Regions from separate parts of the Capnocytophaga sp. ARDL2 genome, predicted to be linked through region 1. Evidence: riboswitches for the same ligand, from Rfam matches in the RefSeq annotation. Region 1 holds a riboswitch; the other holds the start of a gene.
The links. Region 1 has a riboswitch for thiamine pyrophosphate ahead of thiS (sulfur carrier protein ThiS). Riboswitches for the same ligand answer to the same signal wherever they lie in the genome.
Positions count from the first base shown of each region.

Region 2: linked by a shared signal. The riboswitch ahead of AB4865_RS11525 (TonB-dependent receptor) and the one ahead of thiS (sulfur carrier protein ThiS) in region 1 are both predicted to bind thiamine pyrophosphate.

Region 1 covers NZ_CP168034.1:135,561-151,493, forward strand. The annotation lists gene rpsL (30S ribosomal protein S12) at 1-149, opposite strand, end outside; gene AB4865_RS00765 (replication-associated recombination protein A) at 524-1,798, opposite strand; TPP riboswitch at 2,021-2,118, shown strand; gene thiS (sulfur carrier protein ThiS) at 2,180-2,386, shown strand; gene thiC (phosphomethylpyrimidine synthase ThiC) at 2,662-4,479, shown strand; gene AB4865_RS00780 (Abi family protein) at 4,583-4,699, shown strand; gene AB4865_RS00785 (Abi family protein) at 4,678-4,977, shown strand; gene AB4865_RS00790 (hypothetical protein) at 5,041-5,301, shown strand; gene AB4865_RS00795 (thiamine phosphate synthase) at 5,313-5,900, shown strand; gene AB4865_RS00800 (PDDEXK nuclease domain-containing protein) at 6,052-6,918, shown strand; gene AB4865_RS00805 (hydroxymethylpyrimidine/phosphomethylpyrimidine kinase) at 7,008-7,736, shown strand; gene AB4865_RS00810 (thiamine phosphate synthase) at 7,723-8,343, shown strand; gene AB4865_RS00815 (thiazole synthase) at 8,340-9,110, shown strand; gene thiH (2-iminoacetate synthase ThiH) at 9,314-10,429, shown strand; gene AB4865_RS00825 (hypothetical protein) at 10,500-13,001, shown strand; partial or broken gene AB4865_RS00830 (ThiF family adenylyltransferase) at 13,208-13,895, shown strand; gene AB4865_RS00835 (NAD(P)-dependent alcohol dehydrogenase) at 13,970-15,019, shown strand; gene AB4865_RS00840 (pyridoxal phosphate-dependent aminotransferase) at 15,063-15,933, opposite strand, start outside.
Region 2 covers NZ_CP168034.1:2,273,341-2,289,273, reverse strand. The annotation lists gene AB4865_RS11560 (RHS repeat domain-containing protein) at 1-536, shown strand, start outside; gene AB4865_RS11555 (hypothetical protein) at 533-955, shown strand; gene AB4865_RS11550 (hypothetical protein) at 981-1,646, shown strand; gene AB4865_RS11545 (citrate synthase) at 1,964-3,247, shown strand; gene AB4865_RS11540 (neutral zinc metallopeptidase) at 3,308-4,165, shown strand; tRNA gene AB4865_RS11535 (tRNA-Met) at 4,294-4,366, opposite strand; gene AB4865_RS11530 (hypothetical protein) at 4,421-4,990, shown strand; TPP riboswitch at 5,066-5,157, shown strand; gene AB4865_RS11525 (TonB-dependent receptor) at 5,238-7,406, shown strand; gene AB4865_RS11520 (Rid family detoxifying hydrolase) at 7,466-7,846, opposite strand; gene AB4865_RS11515 (putative LPS assembly protein LptD) at 8,030-10,654, opposite strand; gene AB4865_RS11510 (N-acetylmuramoyl-L-alanine amidase) at 10,806-11,978, shown strand; gene AB4865_RS11505 (MlaD family protein) at 11,997-12,950, shown strand; partial or broken gene AB4865_RS11500 (GIY-YIG nuclease family protein) at 13,091-13,348, shown strand; gene AB4865_RS11495 (4Fe-4S dicluster domain-containing protein) at 13,467-14,807, shown strand; gene AB4865_RS11490 (hypothetical protein) at 14,820-15,431, shown strand; gene AB4865_RS11485 ((Fe-S)-binding protein) at 15,434-15,933, shown strand, end outside.

The sequences.
Region 1 (15,933 bases):
CGCATCGCTGAGTTTGGCTTTTTAGGTGTAGTAGTATAAACACGCGTACAAACTCCTCTTCTTTGAGGACAAGAATCCAAAGCAACCGATTTACTCTTCTTAGTCAATTGGGTTCTTCCTTTTCTTACTAATTGTTGAATTGTTGGCATAATGTTTATTAAATTTATCTACATTCAATTATTTAACCCCTACCTATTTTTGGGGATGCAAATATATAAATTATTTACTTCAAAACAAATTTATTTTTATTTTTTCTTGAGCGTGAGGCTAAAAGGAGGTAGCAGGAGGCTGATTACACCTGCGGTGTTGAAAACCTCTCGCAGATATCGCAGATAAACACAGAGTTTTCACCTACTGTGTTTGAAATTACACGAATTATACTCTCTGCGTAACAAACCTATGTATCCTATGTTTCTATGTATTTAAAATAACTCCACAAAAAAATTCGCCAAAGTTCTACCGCTGTGGTTAGATCTTTGGCGAAGTTGATTTATTGTGCCTTAATGATTAAATCTACAAAAAACTACTCCCCATACTTTCCGCCCCAGCGTTGTTTCATAAATTCTTGTATTTGTTGTTCACGAGTGTTTTTTCCTGGTTCGTATAACGTAGTGCCTATCAGTTCGTCTGGTAAGTATTCTTGCTGAACAAAATTACCTGGAAAATCGTGGCTGTACAAATATTCTTGTCCGTATCCCATTTCTTTCATGAGTTTGGTTGGGGCGTTTCGCAAGTGCAATGGCACCGATAAATCTCCTGTTTGCTTTACTACCGATTGGGCTTTGCCTATCGCCATATAACTGGCGTTGCTCTTAGGCGAAGTTGCTAAATAAATCGCACACTGACTGAGCAATATTCTACTTTCGGGCATTCCAATTACCGACACTGCCTGAAACACATTGTTTGCCATAATCAATGCGGTGGGGTTTGCCAAACCGATGTCTTCCGATGCGGAAATTATCAATCGACGGGCGATGAATTTTACATCTTCTCCTCCTTCTATCATTCGTGCCAACCAATAAACGGCTCCGTTGGGATCACTTCCTCTAATGGATTTGATAAATGCCGAAATTATGTCATAATGTTGTTCGCCTGTTTTGTCGTAAAGCACCATGTTTTTCTGCACGATTCGCATTACTTTTTCATTGGTGATTTCTATGGTATCTTCGCCAACGGCATTGATCACCAATTCAAAGGTATTGAGTAATTTGCGTCCGTCGCCACCCGACAATCGAAATAGAGATTCATATTCTTTAATAGTGATTTTTCGTTTTTTCAAGTCTTCATCTACCTCCATCGCTCGGTGTAGCAAGGCTTTCAAATCATCAAGTCCAAAGGGGTCTAATGTATAAACCTGACAACGAGAAAGCAATGCAGGTATAACCTCAAAACTTGGATTTTCGGTTGTGGCACCGATGAGCGTAACCCATCCTCGTTCTACAGCACCCAATAGTGAATCTTGTTGCGACTTACTAAAACGATGAATCTCGTCGATAAACAAAATAGGTCGCTGTGCAAATAGATCTCCGTTGTTTTTTGCTTTGTCGATGACTTCACGCACTTCTTTTACCCCAGAATTGATGGCACTGAGGATATAAAATGGTCGTTTGCTTTCGTAGGCAATGATTTCAGCTAAAGTGGTTTTTCCTGTTCCGGGTGTTCCCCAAAATATCATTGAGGGTATCAAATCGTTTTTCAACATTTGAGTCAAAATACCTTTTTCTCCTACCAAATGTTGCTGACTGATGTAATCTTCTAATTTTTTCGGACGAACTCGTTCTGCTAATGGTGCTTTCATATCGCAAAGATACAAAGTTTGTAGAACTGAACAATGAACTTTGTAACTACTCGCATGAGCGGTGGGAACGGCATCCTTTTGTGGAGACAACTGCCGACACAAAAGATATAGCGGACGACGCGACGCTCTACCAAAGACTGACGAGGAACGAGGAAGTTGATGGTAGAGGGGCACGCCCAAAAAATAATAATTCACTCTTTTAAATATTTTTTCTATATTTGTGCAATGCTTTAGGGGTGTCTATTTTCTGATAGGCTGAGATTTTACCCTTTGAACCTGATCTAGTTCATACTAGCGTAGGGAAAAGTAGTCTGTTTTGAGTGGGATATTGTCTTCATTCCCAAATAAACATTCCTAAAGTGTAACTTAATTTTTTTAGGAATGGAACTCACAATCAATCACCAAAAAAAGTCTTTTGACCAACTGCCGCCGTCGTTGGAACAGTTGCTTATTGCCGAAAATTTGCTCAAAGATTTGGGTATCGCCGTGGCGGTAAATAATTCCGTTGTACCTCGTAATCTCTGGGCAACTACTCCCCTACAACCTAATGATAATATACTGATAATCACCGCTACGCAGGGAGGGTAATTAATTATTAATGGTTAATGAACAATTAATTCCGAATGTCTCGGGACTGGCAATGAACAATTGATAATTGATAGCATGTAAATTGATTTTACAGAACTTAAACTATTAGAAATTACACACATTTAGTCTATATTTTCTCTAAAAGCGAAGCGTCTATGTTATCTAAAAAGAAAATCTCTGATTCTCAATTGTAAAAATATCTATGTGGCTATGTGGTAAAAAATATTCCACAAATATTTTAGTATAATCTAATTAGTAATAAAAAAACAATAATAATGGAAAATAAACACGAGATTTCAACAACACCTTTTCCGTGTTCTAAGAAAGTGTATGTTGAGGGGAAAATTCATTCGATAAAAGTGGCGATGCGTGAAATTTCATTGCATCCAACAAAATTGACTAATGGCGGTGTTGAAGAAAATCCTCCAATTACGGTGTATGATACTTCGGGGCCTTATACCGATGAAAATTATGAAGTTGATGTGCGTAAAGGACTTCCTCGTTTGCGTGAACAGTGGATTCTCAATCGTGGAGATGTAGATGTTTTGGACGGAATTACTTCGGAATATGGTCAAAAAAGATTGAATGACGAAAAATTAGACCAGCTGCGTTTTCAGTACAATCACAAACCAAAATGTGCCAAAGAGGGAATGAATGTTACCCAATTGCATTATGCAAAAAAGGGTATCATTACGCCTGAAATGGAATACATTGCCATTCGTGAAAATCAACGCATTGAGCAGTTGGATCTAGCGACCAAAGGAATGGATTTTCAACATCAAGGGCATAGCTTTGGGGCAAATACGCCAAAATCGAAAATCACTCCTGAATTTGTGCGTAATGAGATTGCAGCTGGTCGTGCGATAATCCCCAACAATATCAACCACCCAGAGAGCGAACCGATGATTATTGGGCGAAATTTCTTGGTGAAAATCAATGCCAATATCGGAAATTCTGCCGTTACATCGAGCATCGAAGAAGAGGTAGAAAAGGCAGTTTGGGCTTGTCGCTGGGGTGCCGATACGATTATGGATTTGTCAACTGGAAAAAACATACACGAAACCCGCGAATGGATTATTCGCAATTCGCCTGTACCAATTGGAACTGTGCCGATTTATCAAGCATTGGAAAAGGTAAAAGGTGTGGTGGAAGACCTAACTTGGGAAATTTTCCGTGATACTTTGATTGAACAAGCCGAGCAAGGGGTGTCGTATTTTACCATTCACGCAGGGGTACTTTTGCGTTATATTCATTTGACAGCCAATCGTGTAACTGGAATTGTATCTCGTGGTGGATCGATTATGGCAAAATGGTGTTTGTTTCACCACAAAGAAAATTTCTTATACACGCATTTTGAGGAGATTTGCGAAATAATGAAAAAATACGATGTTGCCTTTTCGTTAGGCGACGGTTTGCGTCCAGGCTCGATTGCCGATGCAAATGATGCGGCTCAATTTGCGGAGTTGGAAACCTTGGGCGAATTGACAAAAATCGCTTGGAAACACGATGTGCAGGTGATGATTGAAGGACCAGGGCATGTTCCGATGCACATGATAAAAGAAAATATGGACAAGCAATTGAAGGAATGTCACGAAGCTCCTTTCTACACACTCGGACCTTTGACAACGGATATTGCACCCGGTTACGACCACATTACTTCGGCGATTGGAGCTGCGATGATTGGTTGGTTTGGCTGTGCGATGTTGTGCTATGTTACCCCAAAAGAACACCTCGGATTGCCTAACAAAAAAGATGTAAAAGACGGAGTAATCACCTACAAATTGGCTGCTCACGCTGCAGATTTAGCCAAAGGACACCCTGGAGCTCAATACCGTGACAATGTGTTGAGTAAAGCCCGTTTTGAATTCCGTTGGGAAGACCAGTTCAACCTGTCGATCGACCCAGACACCGCACGAGAATTTCACGACGAAACACTTCCTGCCGACGGAGCAAAAATGGCACATTTCTGCTCAATGTGTGGCGCAAAATTCTGTTCAATGAAAATCACCCAAGAAATCCGCGAAGCCAACGAAAAAGGTATGTTGGAAAAATCAAAGGAATTTGTAGAAAAAGGAAAGGAAATTTATATATAATCGGTTGAGTGCTTATTTTCTGCCATATCAATCTCAAAAAGACAAATTCAACGAAAGAGTTGATTTCAAGTAAATTATAGATACTTATTCGTTTGATAGAGAATTGAGATTTTTTGTTTTTGATTGTATTGAGCGTATAGAAGTTGCTATCCGTACACAATTTATTTATCAAATGGCAATGAAATATAATGATAGTCATTGGCACGACAATCAAAATTAATTTATAGCATCGTTTTACAACAAAAAAGGAATAAAAATAGATCCTTTTTCAGATTTTCAAGCTATAATTTCAAAAGCGAAGACAACACCAAAACCAGAAGTTTTATAAAGCATTGTATTGATAATTACGACAATCCGAGCAATCCTCCTGCGTGGATGTGTTTTGAGCTTTTGACAATTGGTGAATTATCAAATATTTACAAAGGATTGAAAAACAATGATGATAAAAAACTCATTACCCATTTTTTCGATGTTCATTATACTGTTCTTACCTCTTGACTTCACACGCTTACCTATGTTCGCAATATTTGTGTTCATCATAGCCGATTGTGGAACAAAGATTTGACAGTAGAATCCGAAAGATTGTTAAAACCAAAAGGTGCTTGGATGAACGACAGATTTAACAATAACAAAAGAACATTTTACTTCTTGTGTGTATTTAAGTATTTGTTGATTCATGTCAATCCAAATAACAGTTTTACAAAAAAGTTGATACGTTTGTTTAATAAATATCTCAATGTAGCTATAAAATATTTAGGTATTCCATCTGAAGGAAAAGGTAATCTAATCGATTGGACAAATGAACCGCTATGGCTATCTTAATAATTTGAAAAATGCTAATCATCATTTCTCCAGAAAATACAATCCCCTGCGAACCCCAAATAATCAATCAATTATTTGACGATGGTTTGGAGTTGTTGCATGTACGGAAATATCAATTTTCAGATGATGAAATGAGGTTTTATTTAGGGGAAATAAAGGCGAATTATTATTCAAAAATTGTTTTGCACTCACATTTTCATTTGGCTGAAAAATTTGGCATTCATCGTTTACACATCAGAGAAATAGACCGAAAAAACGAAAATTTTCCACAAGCTAAACATTGGCATTTGTCCACTTCTGTTCACAGTATAGACGATTTCAATCAATTGGAAGAACATTGGCAATACGCATTTTTGTCGCCTGTATTTCTGAGTATTTCCAAAAAAGGCTATGGAGAACATTCTGATGTGTTGGCTCAAATTTTCATGCGAACCAATTTTCACACAAAACTCCTCGCCTTGGGAGGAATAACCGCCGAAAATATCGAAAAAGTACTTCAACACGGAGCAGACGGTGCTGCATTGTTGGGAAGTATTTGGTTGAGTAAAGATCCGTTTGAGGAGTTTTTTAGGCTGAAATGTATCCTCAAAAGCATATAATAAATGGATTACATTTGTAAAAAAAGGAATACGAAATGAAAGAAATGACCACTTTATTGGAAAACATAGGTAAAATTTACAACAAGCACGAATGCAAGTCAATCGTGTGATAAATTCTGCTATGATACTAAGCTATTGATAAATAGGACGATTGATTGTTGAAGAAGAACAAAACGGAGAAAAACGAGCCGAATACGGTAAACAGCAATTACAACAGATTTCTGACTATCTCACAACACATTACGGAAAAGGTTTTGATATTACCAACATCCGTAGAATAAGATTATTTTATTTGCAGTTTCCAATTCGAGACACACTGTGTCTCGAATTGAGTTGGTCGTACTATAGATGCTTGTTACATATTGAAAATCAAGAAGCAATTAGTCAAAATTGGAGCGTAAGGACGTTGGATAGACAAATTAGCGTATTATACTATGAGCAACTTTTGGCTTTACAGGAGAAAAATTTAGTAATTGCCGAAGCTAAGGAAAAAACCGAAAAATTGGCAGATAACATTAAAAACTATCTAAGAGCCCCTTATATTTTGGATTTTTTAAATCTGTCTAACAAACCATACCATGAATCGAATGTAGAGGAAAGTCTTATCAATAATATTCAGCACCTTTTACTCGAATTGGGCAAAGGTTTTGCTTTTGTAGAACACCAACAACGCATTCGATTTGATGATGAAGATTTTTACATAAACTTGGTGTTTTACAACTTTAAATTGAAATATTTCTTGTTGATTGACATAAAGTTAGAGAAATTAAAACATCAAGATATTGGACAAATGGATACCAATGTTCGTTTGTACGACGAAATTCACAAAGGAACTGACGACAATCCTACAATTGGTTTGGTTTTATGTGCTGAAAAAAGCGATTCCGTTGCCAAATATTCTGTACTCGCCGATAGAAAACAATTGTTTGCAGCGAAGTATTTACCTTATCTCCCAACGAAGGAAGAACTTCAAAAGCTCATCAATATCAGTAAATTACATTTTAAGGATAATAAATAACTTTTGAGAGATAGTGTCTCTCGAATTATGAAAAAGAAAATTTTTCCAGATTCGAGACTCACTGAGTCTCGAATTCATTTTGATAAAAAATGCAGGAGTCTAATAAAATACTCAGCATAGCAGGATTTGATCCAAGCGGTGGTGCAGGAGTTTTAGCGGATGTAAAAACTGCTGAGCAACTCAAGGTGTATGCTATGGCAATCATCACGGCGAATACTTTGCAAACCGAAGATGCGTTTTTTGATTTACAGTGGCAACCTATTCAAACGGTTGAAAATAGCATTTCAACTTTAATGAACCGATACGATTTTTCGGTGGTAAAAATCGGTATTGTACCGAATGTCAATTATTTACACAAAATAGTTTCAAAAATCAAACAGTTGCAACCTCAATGTAAAATCGTTTGGGATACCGTGTTGAAAGCATCGGCTGGAGTGGATTTTTTCGCTACGGAAACTTTAGAATTATTACCCAAAACTTTAGAAATGATAGATTTAATCACCCCAAATTTTGAGGAATACCAAGTACTGAAAAACTATCTTTCGCCACGAAATACGGTGTTGATCAAAGGCGGACATCGCACCGAACAATTGGGAACGGACTCGTTGATTTTCAAGAATCAAATCATTGATTTTCCCCCCAATGTAGCGACTGTTTATCCCAAACACGGTTCGGGGTGTGTGCTGTCGTCGGCAATTACAGCTTATTTGGCACAAGAAAAATCGTTGGAAGAAAGTTGTCGTTTAGGCAAACAATATGTAGAAAAATTTTTGAATAGCAATGCTTCTTTATTAGGAAAACACAATGAAAATCAGTAAATTACAATATATTTCACAAGGTCTTACAGCCAAGGAACAAAAACGAAATATTCGCACAGCCTTAGACCAAGGCATAGATTGGGTGCAGCTACGATGGAAAAATGCTATGGATAAAGAAATCACAAATTTAGCTGAAACCATAAAAATCCACTGCGAAAACTATCAAGCGTCATTAATCATCAACGATTTTGTTTCTGTTGCCAAGGCTGTAGATGCTTGTGGGATTCACTTAGGATTGAACGACGAAAAAATCACTACTGCAAGAGCAATTTTGGGCAAAAATAAAATCATCGGCGGTACAGCCAACACTTTGGAAGATGTTATTCAACGCATCAACGAAGGCTGCGATTACATCGGCTTAGGTCCGTACCGTTTTACGACTACCAAAGAAAAACTCAGTCCTATTTTAGATTTGGAAGGTTACAAAAATATCTTTACTCAACTAAAAGAACAGCAGATTGAAATTCCGAAAATCATCGCCATTGGCGGAATAGAGTTTAATGATTTACAAGCGATTAAAGAAACAGAAATATACGGTGTAGCCCTTTCGGGATTGATTACAAAACAGCCAGAGTTGGTACAAACAATTAAAAACATATTACAATGACACACTTAAAAATAGCAGATAAAACATTCGCTTCCAGATTGTTTTTGGGAACAGGTAAATTTGGAAGTTTACAGGAAATGACCGAAGTGGTTCGAATATCGGATTCGGAATTGGTAACGGTGGCTCTCAAACGCGTGGATACCTCAAGGGAAAACGACGATTTGCTTTCGGCGTTGCAGTTGCCAAAAGTCAATTTACTACCCAACACTTCGGGGGCAAGAAACGCCAAAGAAGCGATTTTAGCGGCGGAATTGGCTCGTGAAGCCTTGCAAACCAATTGGGTAAAATTGGAAATTCACCCTGACCCTCGTTATTTGTTGCCCGACCCAATCGAAACGCTTAAAGCTACGGAAGAATTGGCAAAAAAAGGATTTGTGGTTATGCCCTACACCCACGCCGACCCTGTTTTGTGCAAACGCTTGGAAGACGCAGGTACAGCCGTTGTGATGCCGTTGGGAGCTCCGATTGGCAGTAACAAAGGCTTGAAAACCATTGATTTCTTGGAAATTATCATCGAGCAAAGTAAAGTTCCAGTAGTGGTAGATGCTGGTATTGGTGCTCCGTCTGATGCCACCAAAGCCATGGAATTAGGAGCTGATGCCGTATTGGTAAACACCGCTATTGCCGTGGCTCAGCAACCTATTTTGGTGGCTGAAGCCTTTAAAGAAGCCGTAATTTCTGGTAGAAAAGCCTACGAAGCTGGTTTGGGAGCGGTGCATTCTGGTGCCAATGCTTCAAGTCCGCTGACGGCGTTTTTGATGGAATAGCAGACCAAACACATAGAAACATAGAAAACATAGGATTTTACCATTAAATTCTATGTGAACTAATGAAAGCGAAGCGTCTAAATTTCACTCAAAGTAATCTATGTTACTATGCTATCTATGTGGTTTAATAAAAAAAAAATCAAAGTCTATAAGGTCGAATTCGACACCTTTATAGAAAAAAAACAACAAATCTTAAATCGGTTATGAGCAACGGATTTATAAACACTTTCAAACAATACAACTGGGAGCAGATAAAAGAACGCATTTACACGGCTACGACTCGTGAGGTGGAATATATTTTGGCGAAAAACAAACGCACGGTGGAGGATTTTATGTCGTTGCTTTCTCCTGCGGCGGCTCCGTATTTGGAGCAAATGGCTCAGATGTCTCAACGCATTACCCAAAAACGATTTGGAAAGACCATTCAGCTCTATGCTCCGATGTATTTGAGCAACGAATGTCACAATATTTGTAGCTATTGCGGATTTAGTTTAGACAACAAAATCCGACGTAAAACATTGTCCGACAGCGAAATCCTCATAGAAGCTATGGCACTAAAATCTATGGGCGTTCAGCATATTTTGCTGGTGAGTGGCGAAGCAAATCGTACGGTGGGTGTGGACTACTTCAAAAACGCTATCCAACTTTTACACCCGCATTTTACGCATATTTCTATCGAAGTACAACCGCTTTCCGAAGAAGAATATACCGAACTAAAAGCCTGTGGTGTGCATACTGTGTTGGTATATCAAGAGACTTACCATCAGGAGGCTTACAAAGTCTATCACCCCAAAGGTAAAAAATCCAATTTTAAGTTTAGATTAGACACGCCCGACCGGATTGGTAGAGCCCAAATTCACAAAATAGGCTTAGGCGTGTTACTTGGCTTGGAAGATTGGCGAGTGGACAGTTTTTTCAACGCCTTGCATATCGACTACCTTCAAAAAACCTATTGGCAAACCAAATATTCGGTTTCCTTTCCACGACTTCGCCCTGCGGAAGGCATCATAGAACCCAATTTCATTATGGAAGACCGCGATTTGTTGCAACTGATTTGTGCCTACCGAATTTGGAACGAAGATTTGGAAATCTCCATTTCAACCCGTGAAAATGAAAAATTCCGCAATCATATCATTTCTCTCGGAGCTACTACGATGAGTGCCGCATCCAAAACCAATCCTGGTGGCTATGCCGTAGACAAACAATCGCTCGAACAGTTTAAAACCAGTGACGAACGCTCTATGGAAGACATTAAAAAACTCATTCAACAAACAGGCTACGAACCCGTAATGAAAGATTGGGATGTTAGTTTTGGTTGATTATTTATGAAATGTATATCTTTGTTAAATATTATTATTTCTTAATAAGACATTCCTATAAAACAATAAAATGAAATATAAAAATATACGAGAAGAAGAGCTAAAAAATAAAATAGGACAAGATTGGTTCAAAAACTTTGATACTACCGAAATCATCGGAAACATAGACTTTACCGTTTTCCCTATCCAAAACGATCTTTTTGGACGCACTCCCCTACTTTGGGCAGAAGCTAAAACAGGCAATTACGACCTTACTACAATGTTCGTACAGTTGATTTTGACCATTGGTAAAGCCAGAACTTTTGACAAAACCTTGCCTCCTGCCTTTCTCGGAGCGTTTGATTTCAAGAAAATAGCCTTTGTACCCTACCTCAGTGTACAAGATATTTTCTATATGAATGATTTCAATTGGAATGTTATGCCAAGCAACCACGAAACCAAAGAGTTTCAACTCATCAAAGAGCGTATAGAAAGCACTTTAAAGGAAAAATCTCATATTTACGATTATGAAAAAGAAGAAAAAGAACTGCGTTTTTTCATCAAAAACAACATTGCCAAAGCACAAGACACCGCCAAAATAAAAATTGACAAAAACAATTTCATTCCCATATACTTACGTTGGTTAGAAATTGTAAAACCTATCATTGAGGTAAATTGGGACTTCCTCAAAAAAAATAACATTTTCGACAGCGATTTTTACCTCGCCGACCTTTTTGTAGACGACAACAACACCCAATGTATTTCTGACGACCAATCTATCAGAGACAATCTGTTTGTAATATACCAAAACCAAGGCTACAAAATAGCCAAGGAAAACCTCAAACAAATGTTTGATGCCACCATTGGCATACGCAACAAAGACACCTATCAGCAGTTTTGGAAACGCTACAAACGTCCACCTCTCAAAGAATACCAAGATTATATCATCGAACGCCGCGATTTGTTGGTACCGCAAGACATACGCGAACGCAAAGGAGCATTTTTTACCCCTCGAATATGGGTAGAACTCTCCCAAAAATACCTCACCGATTATTTGGGCGAAAACTGGCAAGACAACTATTACATTTGGGACTGTGCAGCAGGTACGGGCAACCTCTTGGCAGGATTGACCAACAAATACCACATCTACGCCTCTACCCTCGACCAAGCCGATGTAAATGTAATGCACGAACGCATAGAACACGGAGCCAACCTTTTGAAAAGCCATGTCTTTCAGTTTGATTTTCTGAATGACGAGTTTGTGCCTATTTCCCAAGGAGGAAAACTTCCCGACAGCCTTTTTGAAATCATCAACAACGAAGAAAAAAGAAAAAAGTTGGTAGTGTATATCAATCCACCGTATGCAGAGGTTGGTTCTAAGGGAGAAAGAGAAAATAAAACGGGAGTTTCAAAAACGAAAGTATTAGATAAATACAAGCCTTTAATGAAAAAAGGAAGTAATGAACTTTTTGCCCAATTTTTAATCCGAATTTACAAGGAAATCCCTAACAGCGTGATTGCAGAATTTTCAAAGTTGAAAATTCTGCAATCACCAAATTTCTCGGATTTCAGAAAAAACTTTCGAGCGAAGCTCGAAAAAATTTTTTTGGTTCCAGCAGATACTTTTGACAATGTAAAAGGTCAATTTCCGATTGGATTTAAAATTTGGGATACCAAAATTGATGAGGAATTTAATGCAATTGAGAGTGAAAGTTTCAGTACTAAAGGGTATTTAAAGCAAAAAAAGATTTATAACACAGAAACTCCTATTAGTAATTGGATCTTTGAAAAATTAGATGATAAAAACAAAATTGGACATTTAAGTTGTCGAGGTGGAAATGATTTTCAAGGTCAAAATTCTGTTAATATTAATTCTTACATTGTAAAAATATCTGATAGAAATAATAGAAGATATAGAAGTACGTTAAATATAGATTCGTCTAATTTAATAAAAACTTGTGTCTTCTTCGCTGTTCGTCATTGCATACCTGCGGATTGGCTCAATGATCGAGACCAGTTTTTATATCCAAATGACGGCTGGCAAACCGACACCGAATTTCAGAATGACTGTTTGGCATACACACTTTTTCACGGACAAAACCGCATTTCATCAAACGAAGGCGTCAATCATTGGATACCTTTTTCCGAAAGCGAAGTAAACGCCCCAGAAAAATTTGCGAGTAATTTTATGACCCATTTTATAAAAGGGAAAATCAGCCCCCTAACTTTCGAAGGGGAAAAAACTTCACTGTTTTCCGAAGAAAAAATAGCTCCCTCTCCTTGGGAGAGGGTTGGGGTGAGGCATTTCTCAGCAGAAGCCATCGCTGTTTTTGATGCTGGTCGTGAATTGTGGAGATATTATTTTCAAGTCATCGCTCCCCTCTCTTTGGGAGAGGGGTCGGGGGTGAGGCTCAATCCAAGTTTGTACGACATTCGTGAACATTTTCAAGGCAGAAACGAAAAAGGTAAAATGAACAACAAAAGCACCGATGAACGTTATACTACACTTATTGGAGAATTGAGAGAAAAACTAAAAATACTGGCTGACAAAATCAAACCAAAAATATATGAATATGGTTTTTTGAGAGAATAATCAATGTGAAAAATAAACTTGAAGAAAATTCAACAATCGAGGATTTCTCGGGAGTTCGTCAAGAAAGTGATTTTTAAACAAGAGGAAAAGTAAAAAAATTATTTTCTGTAAAATTTGCACCTACTGATTTTTTAATTGATAAAACATTTTATTGAAACCAAGAAAAAAAACTACTAACTACTAAAATCTAATCACTAACAACTAACATGCGTTACAGCCGACAAATATTTATAGAAGAAATTGGTGTTGAAGGGCAACGAAAAATTCAAAAAGCCAAAGTTTTGGTGGTGGGTGCTGGTGGATTGGGCAGTCCTGTAATACAATATTTAGCTGCGGCAGGTGTACAACATTTGGGCATTGCCGACTTTGATATTTTAGAAATCCACAACCTCAACCGACAGGTCATTCACACTGAAAAAAATGTAGGAAAACCTAAAGTGAATAGTGCTTTGGAGTTTGTAAATTCGTTGAATAGCGATATTCAATGTACTATTTTTCAAGAGAAAATCACAACAAAAAACGCTCAAGAATTACTTCAACCTTATGACATCATCGTTGATTGTTGTGATAATTTCAGCACACGATATTTACTCAACGATACTTGCATAGCTTTAGAAAAAACATTGGTATATGGCAGTATTTTGAGCTTTTGAAGGACAAGTAGCGGTTTTCAATTATAACGGAGGAAAAAACTTGCGTGATTTATTTCCCGAACCTCCCAAAAATCAACAACCCGACTGCGATAGATTGGGCGTTTTAGGTGCTTTGCCTGGTATTATTGGTAGTATGATGGCTATGCAAGTGCTTCAAATTATTTGCGAATTATCGCCCTTGCACAATCAATTGCTCATCGTCAATACCAGAGATTGGGAGTTTATGAAAATATCGTTTTAATTTAACCTTCTTTCAACACATTTTGTCATAGAAAATTTCTAATTTTACGATGAGATAGTTCACAAATAAATATAATCATGAAAGTAAAATCATACGCTGCTCATAGTGCAACCACTCCATTGGTTCCGCATACGATAGAAAGAAGAGAAGTACAACCTCAGGATGTATTAATTGAAATTTTGTATTGTGGTGTATGCCATAGCGACTTACACACGGCTCGTTCGGATTGGGGACGCACGGTTTATCCTGCTGTGCCTGGTCATGAGATTGTGGGAAAAGTTGTAAAAGTAGGCGATGAAGTAAGCAAACACAAAGTAGGCGATATTGTAGGAGTGGGTTGTTTGGTTGAGTCGTGCGAACATTGTGCTTCGTGCAATCAAGGTTTGGAGCAATACTGCGAAAAGGGATCTACAGGAACCTACAATTCTCGCAATTCGAAATACGGTGGTATCACTTACGGCGGTTATTCTCAGCATATCGTAGTAGAACAAAATTTTGTATTGAAAGTACCGACAAATTTGCCATTAGAAGCGGTTGCACCTTTGCTTTGTGCAGGTATTACGACTTGGTCGCCATTGAAACATTGGAACATTTCGGCTGGAATGAAAGTAGGAATCATCGGTATGGGTGGATTGGGACACATGGGAGTAAAATTTGCTAAAGCTATGGGGGCAAATGTGGTTGTTTTGACTACAAGCGAAAGCAAACGCCAAGATGCTTTAGATTTGGGTGCTGACGAAGTCTTGATTACTAAAGATGCCGAACAAATGGCGGCTCATCAATACAGTTTTGACTTTTTATTGAATACCATCCCTGTAGATCACGATGTAAACCCATATTTGATGTTGTTGAAATTGGACAAAACCATGTGTATGGTGGGTGCTATTGAACCTCTTACCAACGTACACGCGGGACTATTAATCAACAGACGAAGACATTTGGTAGGATCGCTGATCGGTGGCATCAAAGAAACCCAAGAAATGTTGTTTTTTTGTGGCGAACATCAAATTGTTTCAGATATAGAATTGATCAATATTCAGGACATCAACAAAGCATACGATCGCATGATAAAATCTGATGTAAAATATCGCTTTGTAATTGATATGAAGAGTTTGAATGTTTAATTCATATAAAAAAGGTAGCTCTGTGTGAACTACCTTGTGTTTTTTATACCAAACTTTCTTTGATTTGCGTAAATGCATTTACCAATAAGTCGTCGCTTGTGGCATACGACAAACGGATACAATTTGGATTTCCGAATGCGTCGCCCGTTACCGTGGCTACATTGGCGTGTTCTAACAAATACATAGAAAAATCTGTGGCATTGTTGATTTTCTTTCCTTTCAATTCTTTTCCGAAATATGAGGATACATCTGGAAAGGCGTAAAAGGCTCCTTCTGGTACATTTACTTTCCATCCTGGGATTTCTGAAATCAACTGCATTACCAAATCTCTACGCTTTTTAAACGCCTCTACCATATACTGAATTTTTTCTGGCGATGCTTCCAAGGCTGCAATTGTGGCTCTTTGTGCAATAGAGTTGGCTCCACTGGTTACTTGTCCTTGCAATTTTGTACAGGCTTTGGCGATGAATTCTGGTGCTCCGATGTAACCTATTCTCCATCCTGTCATGGCAAAGGCTTTGGCTACTCCGTTTACCGTAATTGTGCGGTCTTCCATTCCTGCCAACGAACCAATACTGCAATAATCTATGGTGTAGTTGATATGCTCGTAAATTTCGTCCGATACTACAAAAATCTGTGGAAAATCTTTCAACACGGCTACCAAATTTTCTAATTCGGCTTTGCTATACACTGACCCCGATGGATTACACGGCGAACTAAACCACATCATCTTGGTTTTTGGGGTAATCACTGCCCTCAACTGCTCGGCTGTGATTTTGAAATCTGTATCTACCGATGTTGGTACTTCTACGGGTACTCCGCCCGACAAGCGAATAATTTCTGCATAGCTAACCCAATAAGGTGCTGGTAAAATTACCTCATCGCCATCATTTAGCATTACTTGAGCTATGTTG
Region 2 (15,933 bases), 370 kb from region 1:
AGAAATACTTACCCACTAAATATGTTTCAGCTAAAGATTATGTTCAAGGAGGGATTAGAGATAAAAATGGAAAGTTAACTCATAATCAAGTTTTAGTTATAGAAAATGTTTTTAGTGGAGGTAAGTCAGTAAATGGTATAGTAGAAAGAGATCCTAAGAGACCTCAACAAAAGCCACTACCAAATGGAAATTACGATTTATTAGATAATAATTCAGATACAAAACATATAGGATGGTATAGGCTTGATAAACAAGACTCTTCTTTATATAATGATAGAGATGATGATACAGGAAGAGACGGTTTTAGACTTCATTTAGGTACAGAAAGTTGGGGGTGTATAACTTGTGATACATCTAAAGAAAATAGATATGAAGAGTGGGAAGTTTTAACAAAAATATTAGACAGTACAACAACTTCAACAGTTCCTGAAAAAAGGGGAAGGCAAAGGTGGAATATATTTTCAAAACGAATTAAATATGGGACGGTTGAAGTAATAGGTAAAGACAATATTGAAACTAAAAATGTTAAGAAATGAAAAGTGTTGTTTATACAAAATTCATAATGTTTTTATTAGTTGCTTCATGCAAAACAAATTGTGAAATTAATGGAATTAAAGTAGACGAATTACTTTATTCTGTATCTTATAATAAATCTATCTATTATTGTGAATTATTGGAACTAGCTCTCAATGGAGACGATGAAGCAATAAAAGAAATATCTCTATTAGAGTTTTATAATGCTGTTGCTTACGAACATGGAATTATTGTTGTAGAACTGATATTACATATTGGTGAAAATAACTATATTAAAGCAATTGAAGGATTAAATGAGAAGCAAAAACATCTTGTTGAAGCATATGTAAATATAGGGTTAGAATATGGAGTAAATTCAAGAATTAACAATAAAGAAATAAATAAACAATTTCCAAAATTAGATTTGTTTTTGAAAAATTAAAGACACTATCCGCCTCGTTTTAAACTTGGCAGATTGTTTGACAGCGGTACAAAACATCAATGCAGACCCATCTTATCAAAATGCTTGTGATAAACTCTATGCCGTAAACGCATTAAACTGCTCACCCGCAGATGTGATTGATGTGGTGATTACCGACCCTGTGTACACCCCAGAGGAAATCAGTGAGTTGGATTGTATTAATGCGATATATCAATTGTTTTATTTGTCTGTATATAAAAGTAGTAGTACCTATTGGTTGAATGCAGATGTAAAACGCTGTTATAGCCAAATAAAAGGTATAATCATGAAATATTTTATAACACCAGAACCACAACGAATGGATCCTTGTGAGTTTTGGGAGTATTTACAACAATTTTTACCGTGTGAACCTACGCCAACAATCCAAGAGCCAGTTCCAACACCGGGCGGAGCGTTAAGAAAACAGCCAGTGGCTGTTTTTAGCGAACGAGCCAGGAGGCGAGGTGGCAAAGCCCCTGTACACGGTTTTGAACCCGTACAGCCCTCGCTCGATAGAGTGTATTACTACCACGGTGACCACTTAAATTCAAGTGCTTACGTTACAGATGATATCGGAAGACCAGTTGCGTATTATGATTATTTGCCTTTTGGCGAAATCGAAACGAAGTGGAGATTCATCGAATACCAAAACAATACAACTCGAATGAGATAATTTGCTGTGGAGCATAATCAAACCACTAACTTCAACAACGGCTACAAGTTCAACGCTAAAGAACTAGACCAAGCCACGGGTATGAGTTATTATGTTTCTCTATACAATCATTTAAAATACTTATTCTATTGTATAACGATATGGTTGGAATCAAGTACTTGGGACATATTGCAATGATAGCAAATAGTTATAAAAAAAATATTAGATAATATCAATCCCTCTTAAATAAAAAATAACACAATAAATTTGCTGTTTTTTTAGAAAATTAGTACATTCGCCAAAAGTATAAAATAACAATCTATTCACTTTATAATAATATGTCAAAAATAGCTACAGTTACAATAGATGATTTAAAGGTAGATTTGCCTTTAATTGAGGGGACAGATAATGAAAATGCCATTGATATAGAAAAACTTAGAGCAGCTACTGGTTTGGTTACTTTAGATCCAGGGTACAAAAATACAGGAGCTTGTAAAAGTGCAATCACTTATCTCGATGGAGAAAAAGGAATTTTGAGATATAGAGGATATTCTATTGAAGATTTGGCTGAAAAATCAAACTTTTTAGAAGTAGCTTATTTGATTATTTTTGGGGAACTCCCTACTAAAACTCAAATTGAGCAGTTTGAAAATGATATTCGTAAGCATACTTTGGTAAACGAGGAAATGAAATCGATTATTGACGGTTTCCCAAAGCATGCTCACCCAATGGGCGTGTTGTCTTCGCTTACTTGTGCGTTGACGGCATTTAACCCAAGTGTGGTAAATGTTGCCAATGAAAAACAAATGTACGATGCCATCTGTAAAATCATGGGTAAATTCTTGGTTTTGGCTACTTGGACATACAGAAAAGCAAAAGGTTATCCATTGAATTACTACGACAATACAAAATCGTATGTAGAAAACTTCTTGCGTTTGATGTTCCAATTACCAACAGAGCCATACAAAGTAAATCCTGTGGTACAAAATGCCATTGATAAATTGTTTATCTTACACGCAGACCACGAGCAAAACTGTTCGACTTCAACAGTGCGTATGGTAGGATCGTCTCATGCAGGTTTGTTTGCTTCAATTTCAGCAGGAGTTTCAGCATTGTGGGGACCGCTACATGGTGGAGCGAACCAAGCAGTTTTGGAAATGTTGGAAGAAATCCAAAAAGACGGAGGAGATGCAGACAAATATTTAGCAAAAGCAAAAGACAAAAACGATCCATTCCGTTTGATGGGATTCGGACACAGAGTATATAAAAACTTTGACCCGCGTGCACGTATTATCAAAAAAGCAGCAGAAGAGGTGTTGGCAGATTTGGGAGTAAATGACCCAATCTTGAAAATCGCGAAAGATTTGGAAGAAAAAGCCTTGAAAGACGAATATTTCGTAGCGAGAAACTTGTATCCAAATGTAGATTTCTATTCTGGAATCATTTACAGAGCTTTGGGTATTCCTACAGAAATGTTTACCGTAATGTTTGCAATCGGACGTTTGCCAGGATGGGTAGCTCAATGGAAAGAAATGAGAGAAAACAAAGAACCAATTGGTCGTCCAAGACAATTATACATCGGTGAATCGTTCAGAGCTTTCAAAGAAATCAACGAAAGATAATATTATTCAATAACTCAAAGACTGCTTGATAAGAGCAGTCTTTTTTTAACTAGTGAAGTTATGAAATGGGAAAGAAAAACAAGTAAAAATTTTGAAGACCGTAGAGGTACTTCAACAGGTGGAAAAGCCATCATGGGTGGTGGAATCATCGGAATTGTAGCCTTACTACTCACTTTATTTGGAGGTGAAACAGGACAAGTGGTAGGGAATATTCTTCAACAAACGCAAGGGGGAGCAAACAACGAAACCGTAAAAACACGAGAATTGTCGAGTGAGGAAATCACTTTGGGACAGTTTTCTGAAGCCGTTTTTGTGTACAACAACGAAACTTGGATAGAAATTTTTAAAGAAAATGGTCAAACCTACAAAGAACCAGGAATGGTCTTATTTGATGACGGTGTACACACTGCCTGTGGTTCGGCTACTTCAGCAGCAGGTCCATTTTATTGTCCTGGTGACTATAAGGTGTATATGGATTTGAGATTTTTTGAAGAATTGCATACGAGATTTGGTGCGAAAAGAGGAGATTTTACCATTGCGTATGTGATTGCTCACGAAGTAGGACATCATGTGCAAACTTTGGTGGGAATCAATCAAAAAATCCGTCAAGCACAGCAAGGTGTTTCAAAAGCACAAGCCAATAAATTGTCTGTTGCTCAAGAACTTCAAGCCGATTTTTATGCAGGCGTTTGGGCGAGTAGAAATAAGCATTTGTTAGAGGCAGGAGATATAGAAGAAGCCATCAGTGCAGCAGAAGCGGTTGGTGACGATGCCATCCAATCAAAAATGCATGGACATGTACAACCGGAAACTTTTACACATGGTACTTCGGCACAGCGTAAATACTGGTTCTTGAAAGGTTATGAAACAGGAGATATCAAAGTAGGAGATATTGATATAATTTACAAGAGTTTGTAAATTGATTTTATATAAAAAAAAGAGGTTTAGTGTTTTACTTAACCTCTTTTTTTATTATTTTTGAAAAGGATCTCTTGAAAAAATGGAGATAAAAAAACTACTCAACTATAAAAGGAGAGTAGCCATAGTAGCGGGAACAGGACTCGAACCTGTGACCTTCGGGTTATGAGCCCGACGAGCTACCTACTGCTCTATCCCGCGATATTTGATGCAAATATACGACAAATATTTTTACTGACCAATATTTTTTTGAAAATGGATAAAAAAAAAAATAAAATAACTTGTTATTCCGGTGGAGCAGAAGGGGCTGATTCGTATTTTGAATACTTTTCTTTACTTCACCAATTAGCTGTTGTGCCATTTTCATACAAGACCAAATTTCACAATTCCGAACACAAACGCGAATTGACAGAAGACGAATACCACGAAGGCGTAGCAATGGTGGTCAAAGTAAACGAAGTTTTAAAACGTAGTCATATCCAAAAATATTATCGATTACTTGCCCGCAATTGGTTTCAAATCAAGTATGTCAAGCAGGTGTTTGCCATTGGCGAATTTGTACGTTCATCTCATCGACCAATCGAAATAAAAGGAGGTACTGCATGGGCAGTAGAAATGGCAAAAATTCAAATGCTACCAATCTATTTTTATGAGCAAAAAGAAATGCAATGGTTTGAATATGACTATAAAAAGTTTCAATTTGTACTTTGTAAAGATAAAGTGAAAATTACTGAAAATGCTTTTGCAGGTATTGGTACTCGTAAAATCAATATTTTTGGTATTGGTGCTATAGAACAATTATTTAAAAACTCTTTTGAGGAGTAAAAACGTTTTTCTACTAAATCTAAAATTATTCTTAATTATTCTTTCAAAATATTATCAAAACTTCTATCTTTGCACCAATTTAAAAAGGGGTGCTAATTTATTGGCTGAGATGATACCCAATGAACCTGGGCAGGTAATGCTGTCAAGGGAAAAACGTTTATTTTATTTGGGATAATAATACTACAATTATTTTTCATCTTTCCTAATATTTAGGTAACTTCTTTTCTTTTAATTTAACATTTATATAATGAATAAAAAGTACATTTTTCTAGCTGTCTTATGTATGATAGCTCAAAGTAATTTTTATGCTCAAGAGGTAGAAAAAGATGATGAAGTTGAAGTGCTTGAAGAAATCATCGTAAAAGCTGTACGAGCAGATAAAAATACACCTATTGCATATTCCAACCTTGACAAAAAAGAACTCGAAAAACGCAATTTGGGACAAGATATACCTGTGTTGCTTAATGTATTGCCGTCGGTGGTAACGACTACTGATGCTGGTAATGGCGTGGGATATACAGGAATCCGTGTGAGAGGTAGTGATGCTACGCGTGTCAATGTTACACTCAACGGTATTGCCTACAATGATTCGGAATCTCATGGAACTTTTTGGGTAAATATGCCAGATTTTGTTTCTTCTGTACAAAACATTCAGTTGCAAAGAGGAGTAGGTACTTCGACTAATGGAGCTGGTGCTTTTGGTGCGAGTTTAAATTTATTGACAGATGGGTTTTCGTATGACCCATATGCCGAAATTAGTAATTCATTTGGTAGTTTCAATACTAGAAAACACACTTTGAAATTTTCGTCTGGATTGCTCAATAATACCATAGAATTTCAAGGACGAATCTCAAAATTGAACTCAGATGGTTATATAGACCGTGCGTGGGCAGATATGTCATCTTATTTCTTGCAGGGAACTTTTATCAACAAAGGTACATTGATCAAAGCCTTGACTTTTGGTGGAAAACAACAAACCTACCAAGCATGGAATGGTGCTACTCAAAAGGAAATTGATAAACACGGTCGTACATTCAATTCGGGTGGGGTATATTATGACGCGGATGGAACTATGAAGTTTTACGACAACGAAACCGACAACTATTGGCAAGATCATTATCAATTGCATTGGAGTGAAAAATGGTCGAGCAATTGGCGTACAAACTTTGCTTTGCACTATACCAAAGGTTATGGATATTATGAAAATTATAAATTAGACCGAAAATTGTCTAATTACGGTATTCAAGGGTTGACAATCAATGGGGAAGAGGTAAAACGAAGTGATTTGATTCAGAGAAAATACCTCGACAATGATTTTTACGGATTTACATCATCGGCTCAATACACTACTCAAGATGTTGAAGTAATTGTAGGTGCTGCTGCCAATAGATACAAAGGCGATCACTTTGGAGAGGTGTTGTGGGTAAAAGAACCAGTGGAATTGGATTACAAACAACAATATTATTTTGACAATTCTACTAAAAATGATTTCAATACTTTTGTAAAAGCCACTTGGTTTGTCAATGATTTTGTATTTTACGGAGATTTGCAATATCGAAAAGTAGGTTATACAGCCAATGGAAAAGAAACAGGAAATGTAAATGATACATTCCGTTTTTTCAATCCAAAAGTTGGGGCGACTTATACAATTGACAATACACAACAAGTATATGCGTCGTTTGCAAGGGCCAATCGCGAACCCAACCGTGAGGATTATAAAAATGGAAATCCAGTACCAGAACGATTGAACGATTTTGAGGTAGGATACCGTTTCCAAAACGACAGACAACAAGCTGTGAATGTCAATGTGTATTATATGAGGTACAAAAACCAACTGGTACTGACAGGGGCATTGAGCGATACAGGTGCACCGATTCGTCAAAACAGTGGAGACAGTTACCGTTTGGGTGTAGAAATCGATGCCTATATTCCTTTAGCAGAAAATTGGATTTTTGCACCGAATGTAGCGATAAGCGACAACAAAAATATCGATTTCAAGGCTTCGATTGATGGAGTGATTCAGCATTTAGGAAATACACCGATTGCTTTTTCACCAAATGTGATTGCAGGAGGTAGCATAGCCTATAAAAAAGACAATTGGCAAATCACTTGGATACCAAAGTATGTTGGAAAACAATACATGAGCAATACCAAAGATGATAAATCAGTATTGAATAATTATTTTACCAATGATTTGGTGTTTAATTATTCGTGGAAGCCAGAACGCTACATCAAACAAGTAGATTTTAATTTGATGTTCAACAATCTTTTGGGTAGAAAATACATTTCCAACGGATATTTCTACACATTTGATGACGACTGGTCAAATCCTGGAACAATTGAAACCAAAAGAGTTTCGGGATATTATCCACAAGCACAATTCAACTTCTTAGCAGGAGTTTCGTTGAAGTTTTAATAGTAAAAAAAGACCGTCCTCTCGGACGGTCTTTTTTATGAATTAATATAAAAAACTGATTATTTGTGCAAAATCATTGAAATTTCTACATTAACATTTCTTGGCAATTTTTCTACTTGTACACATTCACGAGCTGGAGCTGTTTCAGATGTAAAATAACTTCCATATACTTCGTTTATTAGAGAAAAATTGTCCATATCACGGATAAAAATGGTCGCTTTTACCGCTTGTTCAAAAGTAAAACCAGCCTCTCCAATGATAGCACTGAGGTTTTCCATTACTTGTTTTGTTTCATCTTGAATCCCCGAAGTAACCAATTCGTTTTTCGCTTGGTTGAAAGGAATTTGTCCTGAGATAAATAAAAAATCTCCTACTTGTACTGAGTGATTGTACGGTCCAATCGGACTTGGAGCTTTGTCTGAATTGATGATTTTTTTCATACTATATAAATATTTGGTGTCTTACGGCATTTAGACCCCTTATTAGATGGGGCAGGGATTTAGAGATTTGATAATATGGAAATATAAAGATTTCTCCTTTCGTCGAATTGACATTTTCAAATTTCCAAATCATCGCATTAGCACATTTCTTAATATTTTGTACTTATTTCACTTTTATGGGAGTTAATTATACCTCCTATCTGCTGTATTTCGTTTTTCGTATTTGATGTCTTGAAGCACAGTTGATTTGATTCCGATAAAGAATGTCCACTGTTTGTAATATCCTGTTGGAATCCATGAAAAATCCATACGCCATGATTTCAAATCTCGTTCAAAACGCAATTGTGTGTAGGTAACACCTTTGTTTTTAAAGTCATATCCACTTGAAAAGCCAACTTTCCAAGCTGGTGTCAGATTGATGTTTCCAGAAAACATCAATGAATTGTTGGTAAAATCTCCTGTTCTATTATTGTTGGAATAGGTTACAGAATATGCCAAATTTATATCCCATGGGATACTACTTTTATAAAATTGAGTGGGTTCGTCATTCTCATTTTTATTATTGTCAAACATCGAAGTACGTCGATCAGCCAAGTCAACAGATTGTCCAAAAAGGTCGTCTCCACGTCCTCCGTTTTGTACATTTTGGTTGTTGTCATTGGCTTTGGTAGAGTTACCACCAAACAAAGGATCGTTGCTTGATAAGCTATAGTTTACCGTAGCATTGGCACTTGTCATACGAAACAAACTACCACCATTTTTGATATTGAGCGTATTGATTCTCTGCCCTTGGTTATTGATTCCGTAAGCATCCATCGTAGTACTCATGGTCAATTGTAACTTGTTGTCAAAGAAATTGTTAGTTGTACTTACACGAATTGGAGCTAATTTCAGCGAATCGGAAGTCATATTATAACTCGTGCTAAAATTCAAAGAATTGAGCAACGGAACTTTCTTAGATTTTCCCTCAGGAGATTTGTCATCACGTACTTTGGCTTCGATATTATTTCCGATATTCATCGACACAATATTAGACATTGTTTTGTTAGGAGTGCCAAACAATCCCCCTTGAAAACGCGTATATTCTTCCATAGTAGTACCATTGGCATCTATGGCATAGGTATCATAATATTGGTCAAAACTCGGAGTGTATGAGTACGAAAGTTGTGGACGAATCACGTGGCGAATGGCTTCGAATTTTCTACCTTTTTTAAACAAAAATGTACCGTAAATAGTAGTACCCATTGAGGCAGAAAGGTTGTATTGACGAAAAGCATCAAATCCGTTGATTCTTTCTTCTACTACACGATTTTCGTTTTCATTGAAATACTTTTTTGTCGTATGAAATACCCAGTTTTCGGTAAAATTTCCCGCCATACTCATTGATAAATATTTCAAGAGTTTAAAGTTGGTAGAAATAGGAATCGAATGACTGAAACCACTTCTCAAATTATCAAACATGGCACGCTTAAAGAATAGAGAATCCGTGGTTTGAATATTGTTTTCTCCTCTCAGCGTATATTGCAAGTTGATATTTTGAATAGCACCTTTTTTTGTACCACTTTTTGGAGCAAAAGGAAAGACACGATCTACATTGGCTTGGATTTTTGGCAATCCTATGGAGATTTGTTGTGTATTGGTATTTTGTTGATGGTTCATACTCGCAGTAAAATTTACTTGCGGAGTCGTTTCAAATGTTTTATTGTAAGTAATTGATGACGAAAGGGTATTGTTCATATTCGAACCTAAATTTCGTTGATTCATCGAATTTCTAAAATAGTTAGAACTTCCCAAGTTTACCGAAGCTTGAAATCTCGAGGTAGGATTTGCTTTTTGGTCTTGAGAGTGTGACCATTGGATGTTATAGTTTTTCATCTTGGTATAGTCAGGCATACCCAGTTCCGAATTGATAATGTTTTCGTATCGAATATTCACATTACCATTGTAGCGGTAACGTTGAGCATAAGAGGATTGTACCCCAACAGCATAACTTCCATTGGTATAAAAATCTCCAGTAATGGTAGCATCCGCTTTATCGCCAAAAGACAAATAATAACCAGCGTTTTGCAGATAGTAACCTCTACCATTGGCATCACCAAACGCTGGCATAATAAAACCAGAAACCGCTTGAGTAGAAATAGGGAAGAAGGCAAAAGGTAAGACTGCAGGAGTAGGTACATCAGCTACAACCATTTGAGTAGCTCCAGTAACCACTTTGTCTCCAGGAATCATTTTTAATTTATTGGTTTTAAAATAATATTCCGGATTGTCCACGTCTTCAGACGTAGTAAATCGGATATTTTTCATAAAAATTAATGAGTCATTCATTCGTTTTGAACGTTCGGCTTTGATGTTAAATTCGCCATATTGCGTACGAGTATTCCATACCATAGCACGCTTTGATTTCATATTAAAACGAATAGAATCAGGTTCTACAACTTGATTTCCTTGTTTAAAAACTGGGTGTTGCGTCATTTTACCCAAAGAATCGGGAATTCTCCCAGCATATAATTCTTCTTTTGCGTAGTCATAAACAATGATACCTGCGTTCAATTCATATTCTTGATACTTGAATACAGCTTCATCAAATAAGGTTACTTGCTTTTTTTTCTGATTCAATTTCTCATAGCCTTTGGCTTTTCGATAGACTAAATCTGTTAATTTTTGTTTGTTTTTGTTAATATTTTTAGCTTGTGTAGAATCATTTGAAGAAAAAATAGCAATTGTATCTTTCTTACTTTCAGCTGTAAACGCTTTTAAAGAGTCGTTTTTCACTTGTCCAAAACTTTTGAAAAGTGAAAAAAACATCATAAGGATATAAAAAACGATATATATTACTTTTGTTTGCAAGATATTAAATAGTATTTTTGTAAAATGTATTTTTTGAACTTTTGTGGGTTCAAAGTTACGTCAAAAATCAGTTATTCTAACAATAAAATAATACCAAAATTTACAACAGATGATATTTAGAAAAATAAAAGGAATATTGGGAGGTGCATTGTGTCTTTTGTGTATAGAGGCAAATGCTCAAAATTTCAAAGTAGTTTTAGATCCTGGACATGGAGGTAAAGATTTTGGAGCTACCCGTGGTCATTTGATTGAAAAAAATATAGTCTTGAAAGTTGCCTTAAAAGTTGAACAATTGTTGAAAAAAGACAAGAGTATTACGGTGGTTTGTACGCGTAGAAACGATGTGTTTGTAGAATTGTACGAACGTAGCCAGCTTGCCAATAGAGAAAAGGCAGATGTATTTGTATCTATTCACGCAAATGCTGTAAACAACACCGAACCTTATGGTACCGAAACCTTTGTAATGGGTACAGACAAAAATAAATCTAATATGGAAGTTGCAAAGAAAGAAAATGCTGTAATTGTATTAGAAAAAGATTATAAAACTACCTATGCAGGCTTTGACCCTAACAACCCTTCTTCGGTTTTAGGATTGACATTACAACAAGAGTTGAACATGGCTCAAAGCATTGAATTGGCAGCAAAAATTCAAAGAAAATCTACCGATGATATTGGAAGAAAAAATAGAGGAGTAAAACAAGGACCTTTTTGGGTGTTACATGGTGCATTTATGCCGAGTGTATTGGTAGAAATAGGATTTATTTCCAATAGAGAAGAAGGAGAATATCTAAATTCAGAAGTAGGTCAAAATGAAATTGCTCAAGCCATCGCATTGGCTATATTGGAATATAAACGTCAGAACCATCATACAGCTACAATTTCAGACAAAGAAATAAGAGATGCAGCGGCAAGGCGTGAAGTAGTAGTAAGCAATCTTGATAATATTGTGGTAAAACCAGAAGAAGAAAAAGTTCAAGAAGCAAAAAAAACATCTATTGAGTTGACTAAACCTGCTGAGGTTACAAAAGTTGGTGTGATTTTCAAAGTGCAATTGGCAGCATCAAGTAAGCAAACGGAAACTTCACCTCAAAACTTCAAAGGCTTGAGAGATGTAAAATCTGAGAAGGAAGGTAATATGTATAAATATTATTACGGAGAGTCAACAGACATCAATTATACCCGAAAAGCGTTAGAAGAAGCTAAAAACGCAGGACATTCTTCTGCTTTTTTAGTCGCGTTTAAAAATGGTAAGAAAGTAAGTGTACAAGATGCGTTGAAATAAAAAAACAAAAACAAAATAATGAAAGTAAGTAAAGAATTAAAAACAGGAATATTAGTCGTTGTATCTTTTGCGTTATTATTATGGGGAATTTCATTTTTGAGAGGAAATGATTTATTTAGCTCCACTCGAAAATTTTATGTTAAATATGACAATGTAGAAGGATTGACCACGGCATCAAAAGTTACAGTAAACGGATTGGTCGTTGGTCGTGTGAGCAAAATTGATTTACAACCCAATGATGGTTCGTTGGTAGTAGAATTAGCAGTAAACAATCCTATGGAAATCACAAAAAACACCAAAGCTGTAATGTATGCTCCATCGATGTTGGGCGACAAACAAATCTTTTTGGATATAGATCGTACAAGTAAAGAATTGGCACAAAGTGGAGATTTCTTTGCCAATGGTTCTCAAAATGGGTTGATAGACAATTTAGGTGCAAAAGCCGATCCATTAATGGCAAAATTGGATCAAGTGATGACTAATGTAAACAGTTTGTTGTTCAATGTAAATAATATTTTAACCCCCACTACTCAAAAGAATTTGCAAGATGCTATTGCTAATTTGAACCAAAGTATGCAAAATGTAAATGCGATGACTTCAAAAGTAGATAATATGGTAGCGTCTAATCAACCAAAATTGAATAATATCATGGCGGATTTTAATAAATCGTCAAACAATTTAGCTCAGTTTTCAACACAATTAGAAAAAATTGAAATCGAAAAATTGCAAAAAATCATTAATAATTTAGAGGCAACTTCGGTTAGTCTAAACAAAATGATTAGTGATTTGAATAGCGGATCAGGTAGTGCAGGAAAATTGTTGAAAGACGAAAAATTGTACAACAATTTGGAAAAAGCATCAAAAGAATTAGGACAATTGTTGGAAGATTTGAAATTAAATCCTAAACGATACATCAATTTGTCGGTTTTCGGAAAGAAAAATATTCCTTATACAGAGCCTGTGCAGAATTAATTTTTTCTGTAAAAGATTCCTCCTGTCGTTGGAATGACAAACAATCTGTTATTCAGAGCGATTGAGGTACGAACGAAGTGAAAATTAGAGGGCTTGTCTGAAACTGAAGAATAATCTTTTTTGATAAATAAGTTTTGAATATGAAAACATTTGGCACACATAACTACTATGTTTACATACTCACAAATAAAAATAAAACAGTATTATATACAGGAGTAACCAATAATTTGAAAGAAAGATTATACTATCATCGTAATCAATTACCTTTTAGTAAATCATTTACATTATAGTATAAATGTTTTTACTTGATTTATTATGAATGGTTTAATGATGTAGAACAAGCAATTTCAAGAGAGAAACAAATTAAATCTTGGAGTCGTGAAAAAAAGAAAAATTAATTTTTGAATTCAATAAAGATTGGAAATTTTTAAATGATGAAATTTAATATACATTCCTCCTGCCGTCGGAATGACAAAAAAAACTAAAACAAACTAACAACAATAAACAATTACAACTATGCAAATCGTAAGTAGTATTCTATTTCTTGGATTGCTCATTGCAGGATTTGGCTTTTTTGCAGTAAATGTAAAAAAGCTCATTCGTAACATCAAATTAGGACAGGCTGTCAATCGTACAGACAATCCAACAGCTCGATGGAAAAATATGCTGTTGATTGCTTTTGGTCAAAAGAAAATGTTCAACAGACCGATACCAGCTTTGCTCCACTTTGCTATTTATTTGGCATTTATCGTTACACAAATTGAATTAATCGAAATTATTATCGACGGTATTTTTGGCACACACCGTGTATTCAAACCGTTTTTGGGTGGATTTTATACATTTACAATCAGTTTAATCGAAATTTTATCAGTGGGTGCTTTGGTGGCAACCATCGCTTTTATGTCGAGAAGAAATTTGTTGAAATTACCTCGATTAAACAAAGAAGAACTTTTGGGGTGGCCTAAAAAAGATGCGAACCTAATCCTTATTATGGAATTTGTCTTGGTGGTTTGTATATTTACTATGAACGGAACTGACGAAGTATTGTTCAACAGAGGTGCATCGCACTTTGCAGGACAAGGATCGTTTAACTTTTCAATCTCTCAAATCATCGGACCAGCAATTTTTGGTGGGTTGAGTGATGGTGTTTTGCACATTTTGGAAAGAATCGGATGGTGGGGACACTTTGTTATGGTATTGTGTTTTATGAATTATTTGTACTATTCAAAACACTTACACATTTTATTGGCGTTCCCAAATACTTATTTTGCAAATTTGAATCCTTACGGTCAGTTCGACAACTTGGCGAGTGTAACCAATGAGGTAAAATTGATGATGGATCCGAATGCAGACCCATTTGCAGCACCGGCACCAGATGCAGATGCAGTTCCAGCAAAATTTGGAGCTTCGGATGTACAAGATTTGAATTGGGTACAATTACTCAATGCATATTCGTGTACAGAATGTGGTCGTTGTACTTCTTCGTGTCCTGCCAATATCACAGGAAAAAAATTGTCGCCTCGTGCTATTATGATGAAAACCAGAGACCGTTTGGAAGAGGTAGGTCGCAATATCGATGCAAACAAAGGGACTTTTGTAGAAGACGGAAAATCATTGCTCAACGATTACATCACACCAGAAGAATTGTGGGCGTGTACTTCTTGCAACGCATGTGTAGAAGAATGTCCTATCGACATCAGTCCGTTGTCTATCATTATGGATATGCGTAGATATTTGGTGATGGAGCAATCGGCAGCACCAATGGAATTGAATGCTATGATGGCAAATATCGAAAACAATGGTGCACCGTGGCAGTACAACCAAATGGATCGCTTAAATTGGAAAGACGAAAACTAATAAAATATAATTATGAAAAAAATAATCATTGCAGTAACAATAATTTGTTCGTACATAGTAACAGCACAATCACCAGCACATGATCAAGTAATCATGAAAGTAGCTGATTATTTCGAAGCTTTTGATAATAAAAATACTCAGGTAATGTCAGATTTGATGCACCCTGGACATTTTACTTATATAAACAAAGCTGATTATATCAATGGTATGAATTATGCATTTGAAATTCAAAATTCGTCAAATTTTACTATAAAATTTGAACCAAGAGATTTTTCAAAACTATCTTATTCAGATATAATCAAAGGAAATGCTGGGGATGAATATGTTTTCTTGAATTTTCCAGACAAAATGAAAGTTCAAGTCCTTAATCCAAATGCACCAGATATCAAAGGAGTAAATTTAGCAGATGCTTTTTTGGAGATGGGAATGAGTGTATTCAAACATAATGAACATGAATTTGAGGTGTATGATCAAAAAGTGATTATTGCTATTAAAGACAAAGCAACAGAGGGAGATTGGAAATTTATGTTTGAATACAATGGTGAAGATTTTTTCAATATTTTGCCTCAAGAAATCAATGAAAAAGCAATCGAATACCTAAATTCAATAACAACAAGACAATAAGTATGGAAATTAAAACAATGGCAGAATATGCCGCAGAGGGAACAAGTCCTGAAGTACTTTTTTGGGTGGGATGTTCTGGAAGTTTTGACGATAGAGCAAAAAAAATAACCAAGGCTTTTGTGAAGTTATTGAATAAAGCCAATGTAAAATTTGCCGTGTTAGGAACAGAAGAAGGTTGTACTGGCGACCCTGCCAAAAGAGCTGGAAACGAATTTTTGTTTCAAATGCAAGCCATGATGAATATTCAAGTGTTTGACGGCTACGGTGTAAAAAAAATCGTTACTGCTTGTCCTCACTGTTTCAATACTTTGAAAAACGAATATCCAGAGTTGGGCGGAAACTATGAAGTGGTACACCATACGGAATTTTTAAAATCTCTTTTGGAAGAAGGTCGTTTGACTATCGAAGGTGGACAATTTAAAGGGAAAAGAATTACATTCCACGACCCTTGTTATTTAGGTCGTGCCAATAAAATATACGAAGCTCCAAGAGATTTGATTCA